2 regions of the Lysinibacillus sp. Y5S-8 genome follow, and region 2 is predicted to be linked to the other one. Evidence: a T-box and tRNA genes for the amino acid it is inferred to sense, from the RefSeq annotation. Region 2 holds a T-box; the other holds one or more tRNA genes.

Region 1 (6,962 bases), 350 kb from region 2:
CCGCTCAGGGTTAGTCGGGACCTAAGCCGAGGCCGATAGGCGTAGGCGATGGACAACAGGTTGATATTCCTGTACCACCTCCTCACCGTTTGAGAAATGGGGGGACGCAGTAGGATAGGGTAAGCGCGCTGTTGGTTATGCGCGTCCAAGCAGTAAGGCGTGTGTGTAGGCAAATCCGCACACTGTAACGTTGAGCTGTGATGGCGAGTCCGTATGGACGAAGTTCCTGATTTCACACTGCCAAGAAAAGCCTCTATCGAGGTGAGAGGTGCCCGTACCGCAAACCGACACAGGTAGTCGAGGAGAGAATCCTAAGGTGTGCGAGAGAACTCTCGTTAAGGAACTCGGCAAAATGACCCCGTAACTTCGGGAGAAGGGGTGCTCTTGAGCGTGCAAGCGCATGAGAGCCGCAGTGAATAGGCCCAGGCGACTGTTTAGCAAAAACACAGGTCTCTGCAAAACCGTAAGGTGACGTATAGGGGCTGACGCCTGCCCGGTGCTGGAAGGTTAAGAGGAGTGGTTAGCGCAAGCGAAGCTGCGAATTGAAGCCCCAGTAAACGGCGGCCGTAACTATAACGGTCCTAAGGTAGCGAAATTCCTTGTCGGGTAAGTTCCGACCCGCACGAAAGGCGTAACGATCTGGGCACTGTCTCAACGAGAGACTCGGTGAAATTATAGTACCTGTGAAGATGCAGGTTACCCGCGACAGGACGGAAAGACCCCGTGGAGCTTTACTGTAGCCTGATATTGAATTTTGGTACAACTTGTACAGGATAGGTAGGAGCCAGAGATCTCGGAGCGCCAGCTTCGAAGGAGGCGTCGGTGGGATACTACCCTGGTTGTATTGAAATTCTAACCCATGCCCCTTAGCGGGGCAGGAGACAGTGTCAGGCGGACAGTTTGACTGGGGCGGTCGCCTCCTAAAAGGTAACGGAGGCGCCCAAAGGTTCCCTCAGAATGGTTGGAAATCATTCGTAGAGTGTAAAGGCACAAGGGAGCTTGACTGCGAGACCTACAAGTCGAGCAGGGTCGAAAGACGGGCTTAGTGATCCGGTGGTTCCGCATGGAAGGGCCATCGCTCAACGGATAAAAGCTACCCCGGGGATAACAGGCTTATCTCCCCCAAGAGTCCACATCGACGGGGAGGTTTGGCACCTCGATGTCGGCTCATCGCATCCTGGGGCTGTAGTCGGTCCCAAGGGTTGGGCTGTTCGCCCATTAAAGCGGTACGCGAGCTGGGTTCAGAACGTCGTGAGACAGTTCGGTCCCTATCCGTCGTGGGCGTAGGAAATTTGAGAGGAGCTGTCCTTAGTACGAGAGGACCGGGATGGACACACCGCTGGTGTACCAGTTGTCTTGCCAAAGGCATCGCTGGGTAGCTATGTGTGGACGGGATAAGTGCTGAAAGCATCTAAGCATGAAGCCCCCCTCAAGATGAGATTTCCCATTACGCAAGTAAGTAAGATCCCTCAAAGACGATGAGGTAGATAGGTTCGAGGTGGAAGTGTGGTGACACATGGAGCTGACGAATACTAATCGATCGAGGACTTAACCAAAATGTTTGAACCATTCAATGAACCGTTTATCCAGTTTTGAAAGAATAAAAAACATTATAATATACTTGTAATTTTGATAAAATATGCTATAATAAGTATTGTCTTTCAAATAGTCTAGTGATGATGGCAAAGAGGTCACACCCGTTCCCATACCGAACACGGAAGTTAAGCTCTTTAGCGCCGATGGTAGTTGGGGGCTTCCCCCTGTGAGAGTAGGACGTCGCTAGGCTATATACTAAAATCATTCCGAAGTAGCTCAGTTGGTAGTAGCACCTGACTGTTAATCAGGTTGTCGCAGGTTCGAGTCCTGCCTTCGGAGCCATTCTTGGAGAGTTGTCCGAGTGGCCGAAGGAGCACGATTGGAAATCGTGTAGGCGGTTAACACTGTCTCAAGGGTTCAAATCCCTTACTCTCCGCCAGCACTTTGATTTATTCCAAAAGTTGGCCCCTTGGTCAAGTGGTTAAGACACCGCCCTTTCACGGCGGTAACACGGGTTCGAATCCCGTAGGGGTCACCATTTAAATACCCAGATGGAGGATTAGCTCAGCTGGGAGAGCATCTGCCTTACAAGCAGAGGGTCGGCGGTTCGAGCCCGTCATCCTCCACCATTATTTTTACAATAGTATATGATTATCGCGGGGTGGAGCAGTGGTAGCTCGTCGGGCTCATAACCCGAAGGTCGTTGGTTCAAATCCGGCCCCCGCAACCAAATGGTCCCGTGGTGTAGCGGTTAACATGCCTGCCTGTCACGCAGGAGATCGCCGGTTCGATCCCGGTCGGGACCGCCATTTATTTTAATAACAAGGGTCAGTAGCTCAGTTGGTAGAGCATTAGATTGAAGCTCTAAGTGTCGGCGGTTCGATTCCGTCCTGACCCATCATGTTTTTTTGCCGGTGTAGCTCAGTTGGTAGAGCAACTGACTTGTAATCAGTAGGTCGTGGGTTCGACTCCTATCGCCGGCACCATGTATTCCCGGAGGGGTAGCGAAGTGGCTAAACGCGGCGGACTGTAAATCCGCTCCTTAGGGTTCGGCGGTTCGAATCCGTCCCCCTCCACCAGTTTTATTATTATAGGGGCATAGTTCAACGGTAGAATAGAGGTCTCCAAAACCTTTGGTGTGGGTTCGATTCCTACTGCCCCTGCCAATTAATTTTATGGCGATTGTGGCGAAGTGGTTAACGCACCGGATTGTGGTTCCGGCATTCGTGGGTTCGATTCCCATCAGTCGCCCCATTTAAAATAAAATTAATAAAAATCATAATATAATGGCGATTGTGGCGAAGTGGTTAACGCACCGGATTGTGGTTCCGGCACTCGTGGGTTCGATTCCCATCAGTCGCCCCATTTATATAATTATCTTTTGGGGTATAGCCAAGCGGTAAGGCAACGGATTTTGATTCCGTCATGCCCTGGTTCGAATCCAGGTACCCCAGCCATTTTGCGGAAGTAGTTCAGTGGTAGAACACCACCTTGCCAAGGTGGGGGTCGCGAGTTCGAACCTCGTCTTCCGCTCCAACTTCGATGGCGGCATAGCCAAGTGGTAAGGCACAGGTCTGCAACACCTTTATCACCGGTTCAAATCCGGTTGCCGCCTCCATATTTTAATTCGAATCGGTGTATCCGATTTTTTTTATCTCCATTATGCCGGTGTGGCGGAATTGGCAGACGCGCACGACTCAAAATCGTGTTCCTTTGGAGTGTCGGTTCGACCCCGACCACCGGTATCACTAGATTAATTTACGTTACGATTAAAAAGTTAAGAAAGCTCATAAACCTTGATATAACAGGGTTTATGAGCTTTTTGCATTGTTGATAATACGATAGAAAACGATAAGAATTGATTTTGTTTTACACAAGCTGTTATCCAAAAAGGGTTTTATGAAAGGTTGTAGAATTCTTTTAAATAATATGTTCTAAAGGGGGATGAAGATGGAGTTTAAGGATTATTTGATGCAGGAGTATAATATTAGCGAAAGTTCTGCAAAGGACTATGTAGGGCGTTTTAACGGTATTATCAATAGAGGATTGTATAATGGAGAAGATAAAATGACTAACACTCTAAAAGAAGCTATTGAAAAAGAATTTCCTAATTCAAAAAAACATTATTCCCTTACACTTGAAAGGTATATTAAATATAAAAAAGAGAATAAACTAAAAGCTCACGTGTAGAAAAACAAACGTAAGCTTATGACGAATTAGTTATACTTGTGCAATAGGAGATGTTAATCACTACTTATTATACATTTCTGTAAAAGTTTCGAATGCTATTTGATCATTTTCTTCAATTCTTTCTTTTAGAATGTGTGCATTTCGTTGAAAAACGGGTATTGAATACATATAACACTAGCTTCTCCTCCATTGATACAGCCTCCTATAAACAGAATATTTCTAGTTTGTAAAATTTGGAGAATTTTGGATAAAAGTGTTCATTCCATTCTACTTTAGCTGTTACATTCATCTTCTTTTTCATATACATTGAGTAAAAGTATACTTACGATATACTGATTATCTTGAATCCATTGATTATAAATTCCACCATGCTCTTCTACAATTCTTTTCACATTTTTAATTCCTATTCCCTCGAATTGTCTATTCTTTCGAGTTTGAAGCTCCGCAGTATCAAATACATTTGAAATTTCTATAAGTAGGTTCTGATCAAATTGTTTGATAAGAAGTGAAATTTCTTTTTCTTTAGAATTTGATAAACGTAAGACTGCGTTTATAGAATTATCTATTAAATTACCTAGCACAACTGCAAAAATATCAGTATCTAATTTAATCCTTTCAGGAAAGAAAGATTTAACGTTTAAAGTTATTCCATTGCTTTCAGCAATAGATATTTTTTCATTCAGAAGATAATTTAGCACGTAGTTATTTGTAAAATAATAATCAATGTGTTCGATTTTCTGTATCGAATTTTGAAGATATTTTTCAGCTCCAGCAGTATCTCCCTGACTTAACATACCCATTAGAACTACGTATTGATTTTTTAAGTCGTGCTTTATTGAATATAGTTTAGATTGTGAATCCTTTAGTTGTTTGAAAAATTTCAATTCTGATTCAAATACTTTTTTTTGCGTTTTAGTTTTTTCAAGCTTCTCATAATAATTTCCGAGGGTTATATAAAGATATAGTATGCATAAATTCATATAAATTATAAAAATAGCAATCAATATAAAGATAAAATTAGGTTGATTAATAATATGAATTTCAGATACTCCAGCAGTGCTTAACACAAATATCGATATCATTGGTATAGAAATTATTGCCATTAAGAGAAAAACATTTATAGGTCTCTTTAATTTACGCTTTTGAAGAAAGATAATTTTAAGAACAGCTACAGCCATTAGTTTTAAAATAATAGCCATACCTCCCCCTCCAGCTATAAAGAGAAAATTTGAATCATAACTTTCTAATTGTAATACCATTTTCGTAATAAAAAACGAAACAGAATCACAGATTAAAAACGTAAATAGTAAATAAATTACCCAAAAGAACTCTTTTCTCAAATCTATCTGAGTCCTCTTTGCGATAACTAAAAACAATAAAGCAGTGAAGGTGATATTGATCAGTATATAAGGAAAATTGTTAAAGTTGAATAATGTAACGATAGTGTCATTCATTATATTAAGTCTCTTAACTTCATCAAAATTTGTTTTCTGGCACTATCTATAAATTTACGACTTATTGGTATTTCAACAGTATTCTTATCATTTAATTTGGCGGTAATTGTATTATTGCTAATTTGTTTTACATATCTAACATTAACAATAAACGAGTTGTGGACCTGCACAAAATTATCATTAACTTTGGATAAAAGGTCTTTCGTTTGAAGAATCGTTTCATATATATCAGAGGGTGTGTGAATAAGTACTTTCCTTTTATTTTTTTCAAAGTAAATAATTTCGCCAAAAGAAATACTGTAAAAAACTTTGTTAAATGTAAACATAAATTTTGAATCATCTAAATCTAAATATTTAATAGCGCGATTCAAAGTAGGATATAGTTTGTCTTTTGTTACTGGTTTTAAAATGTAATCAAAAGTGTTCACCTTAAAAGCCTTCTCCATATATTCTTTGAAATTTGTAATAAAGATAATTGGACAATTATAATTATTCTTTCTAATGGTCTCGGCAATCACTATTCCCGATAGATTTGGAAACTCAAAATCTAAAATAAATAAATCATATGTATTTTCTTTAAGTAATTCAATTAAACGAAATGGATTGTAGAATATATCAATATCAAATAACGAGGAGTCATATTCTAACATTAAATCTTCAATAGCTTTTGCAATAACTGGAACATCATCACAAATAGCAACTTTTATTACCATGGTTTCACTCCTAAATTCTTACTATATTTGTCCTAGACAGAAACTTGAGACATTCTTGTTATTTTTATAGTTTACCACCATTCAGAAAGAAGTTGTAAAATACTTAGCCACTTCTACCATTCAACCATCTTCCAAAACCAGTTTAATTAGACATTTTTATTATTAGAAAAGATCCTATTCTCTCTATCCAATCATTAGACTAGGATAGAAATAATGTCAAAAATTACATATAACTTGCAGTTTGTTACACAAAAGAAAAAAAGTTTGAAAATAGATTATTATTAAAACAAATATTTTTAGTTATCTGAAACCATTAACGATGTTAAGTTCCTATTTGTTTAATTAATACTAATTTATTTCAAAGGAGATATTTATATTGACGAATACTACAAACAATATTGTTATATCACAATTATGTAAGCGACATGGAGAAAAAGATATTTTAAAAGATGTGTCATTTGAAGCGAAACAAGGGAGAATAACAGCTTTCCTTGGACCAAATGGTGCAGGAAAAAGCTCAACACTTCGTATTTTGTTAGGGCTTGATCGTTCAACAGGAACGGCAACTTTTGGTGGAAGTAACTATGCAACATTTAATACTCCATTGAAAGTGGTAGGAGCAGCATTTGACGGTATAGGTGGTACTCCTTCTAGAAGGGTAAAAACCCATCTGAAAATCATAGCACAAAGCAACAGCATTTCTTTGGGGCGTGTGTCCGATGTATTGAAAATAGTCGGTTTATCAGAAAAAAGCAAAGCTAGGCTGGGAACTTTATCATTGGGTGAAGGGCAACGTCTTGGACTTGCAGTAGCTATTTTGGGAGACCCTCAATATATTGTTCTTGATGAACCAACCAATGGACTTGATCCAACAGGAATTCGCTGGTTTAGAAAATTTATTCGTCACCAATCAGAAATGGGAAAGACTATTTTGTTGTCATCACATCTTCTTTCTGAAGTGGAAGCTGTGGCAGACGATGTAGTTATTATTAATCATGGAAAAGTAATAGCCACTGGTGAACTTCAGCATGTTATGAAAGATCTGGAATCATTGGAAGATGTATTCTTT
Region 2 (6,962 bases):
AATCATCCAATTTTTATTGGCAGCTTTACTACTCAATACGACGGTTGGTTTTGTTTTAATCAAAGGAATCACCAAAGTATTTGATCATTTATTGTCTTACGCAAATGAAGGGATATCATTTGTTTTTGGTGGATTAGCAAATGAAGGAGAGTCTCCGTTCTTTCTAGCTGTATTATTACCGATTGTCTTTATATCAGTCTTAATTGGGATTTTGCAGCATTTTAAAATTCTCCCTTTCTTCATGAAATGGATAGGATTACTGTTGAGTAAAGTAAGTGGAATGGGGAAATTGGAATCCTATAATGCTGTTGCTTCTGCAATGGTTGGACAATCGGAAGTATTCATTACAGTCAAAAAACAATTAGATAAGATTGCGCCACAGCGTATGTATACATTATGCGCATCAGCTATGTCGACAGTTTCGATGTCAGTGGTTGGAGCTTATATGACGATGATTGAGCCCAAATACGTTGTAACAGCCATTGTTTTGAACTTATTTGGTGGATTTATAATTGTTTCCATCATTAATCCATATACGGTAGAGGAAAAGGAAGATATCTTAACAATTGAAGATGAGCATAAGCAAGCGTTCTTTCAAATGATTGGAGAATATATAATGGATGGCTTTAAAGTAGCTATCATTGTCGGCGCTATGCTTATTGGTTTCGTAGCCTTAATGGATTTAATCAATTCATTATTTGATATGATTATCGGCATTTCCTTCCAAGAAATATTAGGCTATATCTTTGCCCCAATCGCTTTCCTAATGGGTATCCCATGGGCAGATGCTGTTTCCGCAGGTGGAATTATGGCTACCAAATTAGTAACGAATGAATTTGTTGCCATGATCAACCTTGGCGACGTCTCAGAGTCCATGAGTGAACGTACACTGGGCATTATTTCGGTATTCCTTGTATCCTTTGCCAACTTTTCATCCATCGGTATTATTTCCGGAGCAGTTAAAGGGTTGAATGAAAGACAAGGTAATGTCGTTGCTCGTTTTGGCTTAAAGTTATTGTACGGAGCCACACTTGTCAGTATCCTAACAGCTATTATTGTTGGATTAATTATTTAAACATCATCATTTGAACTGCACTCCGATAGTTATCGAGTGTAGTTTTTTAAATTATCCACTATAAACCCTTCACGAAAAAAAATGTACATCACTAAAATTTCATTTAGTGATGTACATTTTTATTATTTAGATCATTTTATTTAACGACAATATTGACAAGTTTGCTTGGAATAACGATGATTTTCACTAGGTTTTTTCCTGCCATATATTCTTGTACTTTTTCATCAGCAAGCGCTACTTTTTCGATATCCTCTTTTGAAGCATCTTTCGCTACGACGATTTTTGCACGGACTTTACCAGCAACTTGCACGGCAATCTCCACTTCATCATCCACAAGCTTCGTTTCATCGTATGTTGGCCATTGCTCGTAAGAAAGTGTTGAATCGTGGCCTAATAGCTGCCATAGCTCTTCTGCAATATGCGGCGCGATTGGTGCTAGCATTTTAACAAAGCCTTCCGCATACTCTGCTGGAATAACGTCAGCTTTATAGCAATCATTGATAAATACCATCATCTGTGAAATAGCTGTGTTAAAGCGGATACCTTCGTAATCCTCTGTCACTTTTTTCACTGTTTGGTGGTATGCTTTTTCAAGTGTTTGATCGTTAGACACTTGAATTTTTGATGAAATGGCTCCATCTTCTTCATTAACAAATAGACGCCAAATACGATCTAAGAAGCGACGTGCCCCATCTAAACCATTTGTTGACCATGCAACAGATGCCTCTAATGGTCCCATGAACATTTCATACAAACGTAATGTATCGGCACCATGTGATGAAATGATTTCATCAGGGTTTACAACATTACCTTTCGATTTAGACATTTTTTCATTACCTTCACCAAGAATCATACCTTGGTTAAATAATTTATGGAATGGCTCTTTCGTGTGAACAACACCTAGATCATAAAGAACTTTATGCCAGAAGCGAGCGTAAAGTAAGTGCAGTACTGCATGCTCCGCTCCTCCAATATAAATATCTACTGGTAACCAACGTTTTAGTAACTCTGGATCTGCAATCGCCTCTGTATTTGTAGGGTCGATATAGCGTAAGAAGTACCAGCTAGACCCAGCCCACTGTGGCATTGTATTTGTTTCACGGCGACCCTTTTTGCCTGTCTCTGGATCTACAACATTCACCCATTCAGCAATATTAGCTAATGGTGATTCACCAGTACCCGATGGACGGATATTATCTGTTTTTGGAAGCACTAATGGTAATTCTGATTCTGGAACAGGTGTGATCGTGCCATCTTCCCAATGAATCATTGGAATTGGTTCACCCCAGTAACGCTGACGTGAGAATAGCCAATCACGTAGTCGATAAGAAATTTTCTTTTCTCCAACGCCTTTTTCCTCTAACCATTCAATTGCTTTCGCAATGCCATCTTCTTTATTTAAACCATTAAGGAATTCAGAATTAATATGTTGACCATCACCTGTAAATGCTTCTTTGCTAATGTCCCCACCCTCAAGTACAGGAACGATGTCTAAACCAAATGCAGTCGCAAATTCATAGTCACGTTCATCATGTGCTGGCACCGCCATAATAGCACCTGTACCGTAAGATACTAACACATAGTCAGCAATCCAAATCGGCGCTTTTTTCCCGTTAATCGGATTCACTGCATAAGCACCTGTGAATACGCCTGTTTTTTCTTTTGCTAAATCTGTGCGCTCAAGATCAGATTTCATTTTCACTTTTTCTAAATATGCCTCAACAGCTTGACGTTGCTCAGCTGTCGTTATTTGTTCTACTAATTTATGTTCAGGCGCAAGTACACAATATGTAGCACCAAATAATGTATCTGGGCGTGTTGTGAAGACCGTGAAGTTTTGATCTGAACCATCAATAGCAAATGTTACTTCTGCCCCTTCTGAACGACCAATCCAGTTGCGCTGCATATCTTTAATAGATTCTGGCCAATCAACTTCTTCTAGGTCGTCGATTAAACGATCAGCATACGCAGTAATTTTAAGCATCCATTGTTTCATTGGTCGACGTTCTACTGGATGCCCACCACGCTCTGATTTCCCATCAATTACTTCTTCGTTAGCCAATACCGTACCAAGCGCTGGACACCAGTTAACAGCTACTTCATCCACATAGGCTAAACCTTTTTTATAAAGCTGGATAAAAATCCATTGTGTCCATTTATAATACTCTGGATCCGTCGTGTTAATTTCGCGATCCCAATCATAACTGAATCCTAGCTCTTGAATTTGGCGTTTAAAAGTTGCAATATTTTTAGCTGTAAATTCTGCTGGGTCATTTCCTGTATCGAGTGCATATTGCTCAGCTGGTAAACCAAAAGCATCCCAGCCCATTGGATGTAATACATTGTAGCCTTGCATACGTTTAAAGCGTGATAAAATATCTGTCGCTGTATATCCTTCTGGATGTCCTACATGCAGTCCAGCGCCAGATGGATATGGAAACATATCTAATGCAAAAAATTTAGGCTTCGCTGTTTCATTTTCAGTTTTGAATGTTTTGTTATTAGCCCAATATTGCTGCCACTTTTTTTCAATTTGTAGATGATTAAAACTCATTCTTTTTCCTCCTTCGATTGAATCATGCTGCTCTTCATCATAATTGACAAAATATTTAAAAAATAAAAAAACCCGTCCCTTTCTTATAGAAGGGACGAGAGAATTTGTACTCCCGCGGTACCACCCAAATTAGTGATTACACTCGGCTCAAGCTTCCTTAACGCGGAAGAAACGACACACGCTGTTTCACGCGGGCAGACTCAGAAGGCGAGTTCAACTTGCTTTCTTACTAGCTCCCACCAGCCGCTAGCTCTCTAAAAAGAACGACAAATTTACTATTCCTCATCACAGTCTTTACATGATATTGCATTTATTCTAATGGAAAGTATTGAAAAGCACAAGCCTTTGTTTACAGACTAACCCATTACTGAAGAATTAATTCCTTTTCTTCCTTAGGGTTTGATAAATTCTTACATTCATGAAAAGCAAAATGCTGGCATCCGATGCATTTCTTTGTGTCCAAATAGCCGAGAGCCTTAGTAATCGCTTCTCCAGTATGCTGATAAAAATGATGCGCACCAATTTTATCGTAAATACCATTGTGCTGAAGAGCTACTTTTAAATCACCTTGCACACCTGTTACCAGGATTTTACCCCCCTGTGCTGTAAAGTTTTCAATGATATTGCTAAAATATGCTTCACCAGTGGAATCCATAAAGGGCACTTTCCCCATTCGCAATATCAAAACTCTTGGTTGCTGATGCAAAGTGCTTTCAATTTTTTGTTCAAACATTTGGGCAGCTCCAAAGAATAATGGTCCTTCAATTGTATACATGCTAATTTGTGGACAATCATGCTGCTGGTGAACGACATGGGGCTGTACCTTCTCACTTTTGTTTGAATGGTCTGGGAGTACCTTTGTCACAACAAGCTTTTCACTCATGCGTTTCGCAAATAATAGCACAGCTAATACAAGCCCTACTTCCACTGCTAATGTGAGACTTGTAAACACCGTTAATAAAAAGGTAATCAATAACACTAGCGAGTCACCCGATTTTAATTTCACAATATGTGAGAAATGGTGTCGTTCGCTCATATTCCAGGCTACGACCATCAATACAGGAGCCATACTTGCTAATGGAATATGAGACGCATATGGTGCTAATAGCAATAATGTAACTAAAACAAATACTCCGTGTATGATACCTGACATAGGCGATACTGCACCTGTTTTAATATTAGTTGCAGTCCGTGCAATAGCACCTGTAGCTGGAATCCCCCCGAACAAAGGCGTCACGATATTAGCAATTCCTTGACCAATCAGCTCTCGATTACTGTTATGCTTACTATTCGTCATCCCATCCGCAACGACTGCCGATAGTAGTGACTCTATACCCCCTAGCATGGCGATGACAAACGCTGGTCCAATAAGCAGTTGTAAGCGTTCAAAGGTGATATCAGGTATAGCAAAATGAGGCAATGAATTCGGAATTTGCCCATAAGCTGTCGCGATTGTAGCAACATGTCCTGCAAAAAGGAAAGTGGCCACAAGTGTAGAAACAACAATACCTGCTAATGCTCCAGGAACCTTTGGAAAAAACTTCGGCGTCATCAGTATTGTCACAAAACAGATAACAGCCGTCAAAATACTATACATATTGGTCGTTCCAAGCTGCTTCATAATTTCTTGTATATTGGCAATAAAATACTCATGTCTTTTAACATTTGTTAGCCCTAAAAAGTTGGCAATTTGACCTGTAAAAATAATAACTGCTATACCTGCTGTAAAGCCAACTGTAACAGGGCGAGGTATAAATTTAATTAAAGATCCTAGCTTAAAAATGCCCATTAAGCAAAGCATAATCCCAGCCATTAATCCTGCAAGTAATAAATCCTCATAGCCATAGGTAATGACAATTCCTAATAAAATCGGTACAAACGCCCCTGTTGGCCCACCAATTTGATATTTCGATCCACCAAAAAGAGAAATAAGAATACCCGCAATACAGGCGGTATAAATCCCATATTCGGGTTTCACCCCCGATGCAATGGCAAAAGACATGGCAAGTGGAATAGCGACGATCCCAACTATAATTCCGGATAATAGATCCTTCTTGACGTGATGAACAGAATACCCTTCAAAGCGTCCTGTAAACAGTGACTTCATAGATAAATCTTCCCTTCGAAATAATAAGCAAAGCATAATTTTTCAACTTCTTTGATTTACTTATTGCCTTCGTCACCTTCATTGCTCGTCATTTCCTCTAATCTCGAAATGGTATTAACTAAATGGTTATTGAAAATATCCTTTGCCACCCCAAGTAATTCACCAATCATTGGATCACTTAAAGAATAGTAGACTTTTTTACCTTCCTTCACACCATAAACGATATTTTTGGCGCGTAATACACTTAATTGCTGAGAAACAGCAGAACCCTCTTTCTCTAAGCAATCTTGAATCTCATTGACACTTTTCTGACCTTCTACAAGGAGTTCCAGTATTCTAATGCGTAACGGATGTGCTAATGCTTTAAAAAAATCCGCCTTAAATTGTTGTAAACCCTCTTCCATAAAAAACACCCTCCACATTACTACATATTCAAATATTTGAATATGTATGATTGTAAGCCTGTATCGATTATTTTTCAATAGCTTCAATAAAAAAAGAGCAAAACCAAGTGCTGATCACTCGTTTTTGCTCTCTTCCTTGCCCACTATTAATGTGCAACGATATTATTCTTTTTTAAAGGATAATCATAAGTTAAACATGGAATAATAGCCAACAGCACAACTACCACTAAAGTTAATACAAGAGGTATCATGCCAAATTGATCCACCATTATCCCACCGAATAATGGCCCAATCATCCGACCACCTGTCGCTGCACTATTGATAATGCCCTGATAGAACCCTTGTCGACCTTTTGGTGCGAGCTGATTCGCGATGGTTGGTAATGCTGGGGTATAGAACATTTCACCAAACGTTAAAACAAGCATCGCGGCTCCAAACATTTTAAAATCACTCGCAAAGGCGATGATTCCAAACGATAGGGCAATCAGAATTACACCAAATACTAGCTGACGCTTCAAATTGTTTTCCCACCTTTTCACAAGCGGTGCAATGAGTGGCTGACCTACAACTATAAGCAAACCATTTATTGTCCAAAGTAAACTATATTGCTTTAACCCTAAGCCTAAATCTTGAGTATAGGATGAAATAGTCGCACTCCATTGAGAATATGCAAGCCAACATAACACTGAGGATGCGCTAATAATTAACAACGCATAGAATGGTGCTTTGTTAACAATTCGTTTACTTTCACTGACGACATTTTTAGGGGCAATACTGCCTGCCTCTAAACGTTTAAATGTAAATAAAGCAATAAAAAAGAAT

The links. The T-box of region 2 lies ahead of leuS (leucine--tRNA ligase). A T-box ahead of a tRNA ligase gene usually reads a tRNA of that ligase, here a tRNA-Leu.
Region 1: it has a tRNA-Leu gene. The T-box ahead of leuS (leucine--tRNA ligase) is inferred to sense a tRNA for this amino acid. The anticodon was not compared.

What each region holds. Positions count from the first base shown of each region.
Region 1 is NZ_CP145889.1:3,929,880-3,936,841, reverse strand. Features, by position in the region: rRNA gene V6670_RS19310 (23S ribosomal RNA) at 1-1,556, shown strand, start outside; rRNA gene rrf (5S ribosomal RNA) at 1,670-1,785, shown strand; tRNA gene V6670_RS19300 (tRNA-Asn) at 1,802-1,878, shown strand; tRNA gene V6670_RS19295 (tRNA-Ser) at 1,884-1,975, shown strand; tRNA gene V6670_RS19290 (tRNA-Glu) at 2,000-2,074, shown strand; tRNA gene V6670_RS19285 (tRNA-Val) at 2,090-2,165, shown strand; tRNA gene V6670_RS19280 (tRNA-Met) at 2,192-2,266, shown strand; tRNA gene V6670_RS19275 (tRNA-Asp) at 2,270-2,345, shown strand; tRNA gene V6670_RS19270 (tRNA-Phe) at 2,362-2,434, shown strand; tRNA gene V6670_RS19265 (tRNA-Thr) at 2,447-2,522, shown strand; tRNA gene V6670_RS19260 (tRNA-Tyr) at 2,532-2,615, shown strand; tRNA gene V6670_RS19255 (tRNA-Trp) at 2,629-2,702, shown strand; tRNA gene V6670_RS19250 (tRNA-His) at 2,715-2,790, shown strand; tRNA gene V6670_RS19245 (tRNA-His) at 2,826-2,901, shown strand; tRNA gene V6670_RS19240 (tRNA-Gln) at 2,919-2,993, shown strand; tRNA gene V6670_RS19235 (tRNA-Gly) at 2,998-3,072, shown strand; tRNA gene V6670_RS19230 (tRNA-Cys) at 3,081-3,154, shown strand; tRNA gene V6670_RS19225 (tRNA-Leu) at 3,201-3,281, shown strand; gene V6670_RS19220 (hypothetical protein) at 3,487-3,726, shown strand; gene V6670_RS19215 (GHKL domain-containing protein) at 3,999-4,925, opposite strand; gene V6670_RS19210 (LytTR family DNA-binding domain-containing protein) at 5,180-5,893, opposite strand; gene V6670_RS19205 (ATP-binding cassette domain-containing protein) at 6,270-6,962, shown strand, end outside.
Region 2 is NZ_CP145889.1:3,574,956-3,581,917, forward strand. Features, by position in the region: gene V6670_RS17295 (nucleoside transporter C-terminal domain-containing protein) at 1-1,075, shown strand, start outside; gene leuS (leucine--tRNA ligase) at 1,212-3,629, opposite strand; T-box leader at 3,717-3,927, opposite strand; gene V6670_RS17305 (SulP family inorganic anion transporter) at 3,994-5,736, opposite strand; gene V6670_RS17310 (metalloregulator ArsR/SmtB family transcription factor) at 5,793-6,140, opposite strand; gene V6670_RS17315 (MFS transporter) at 6,287-6,962, opposite strand, start outside.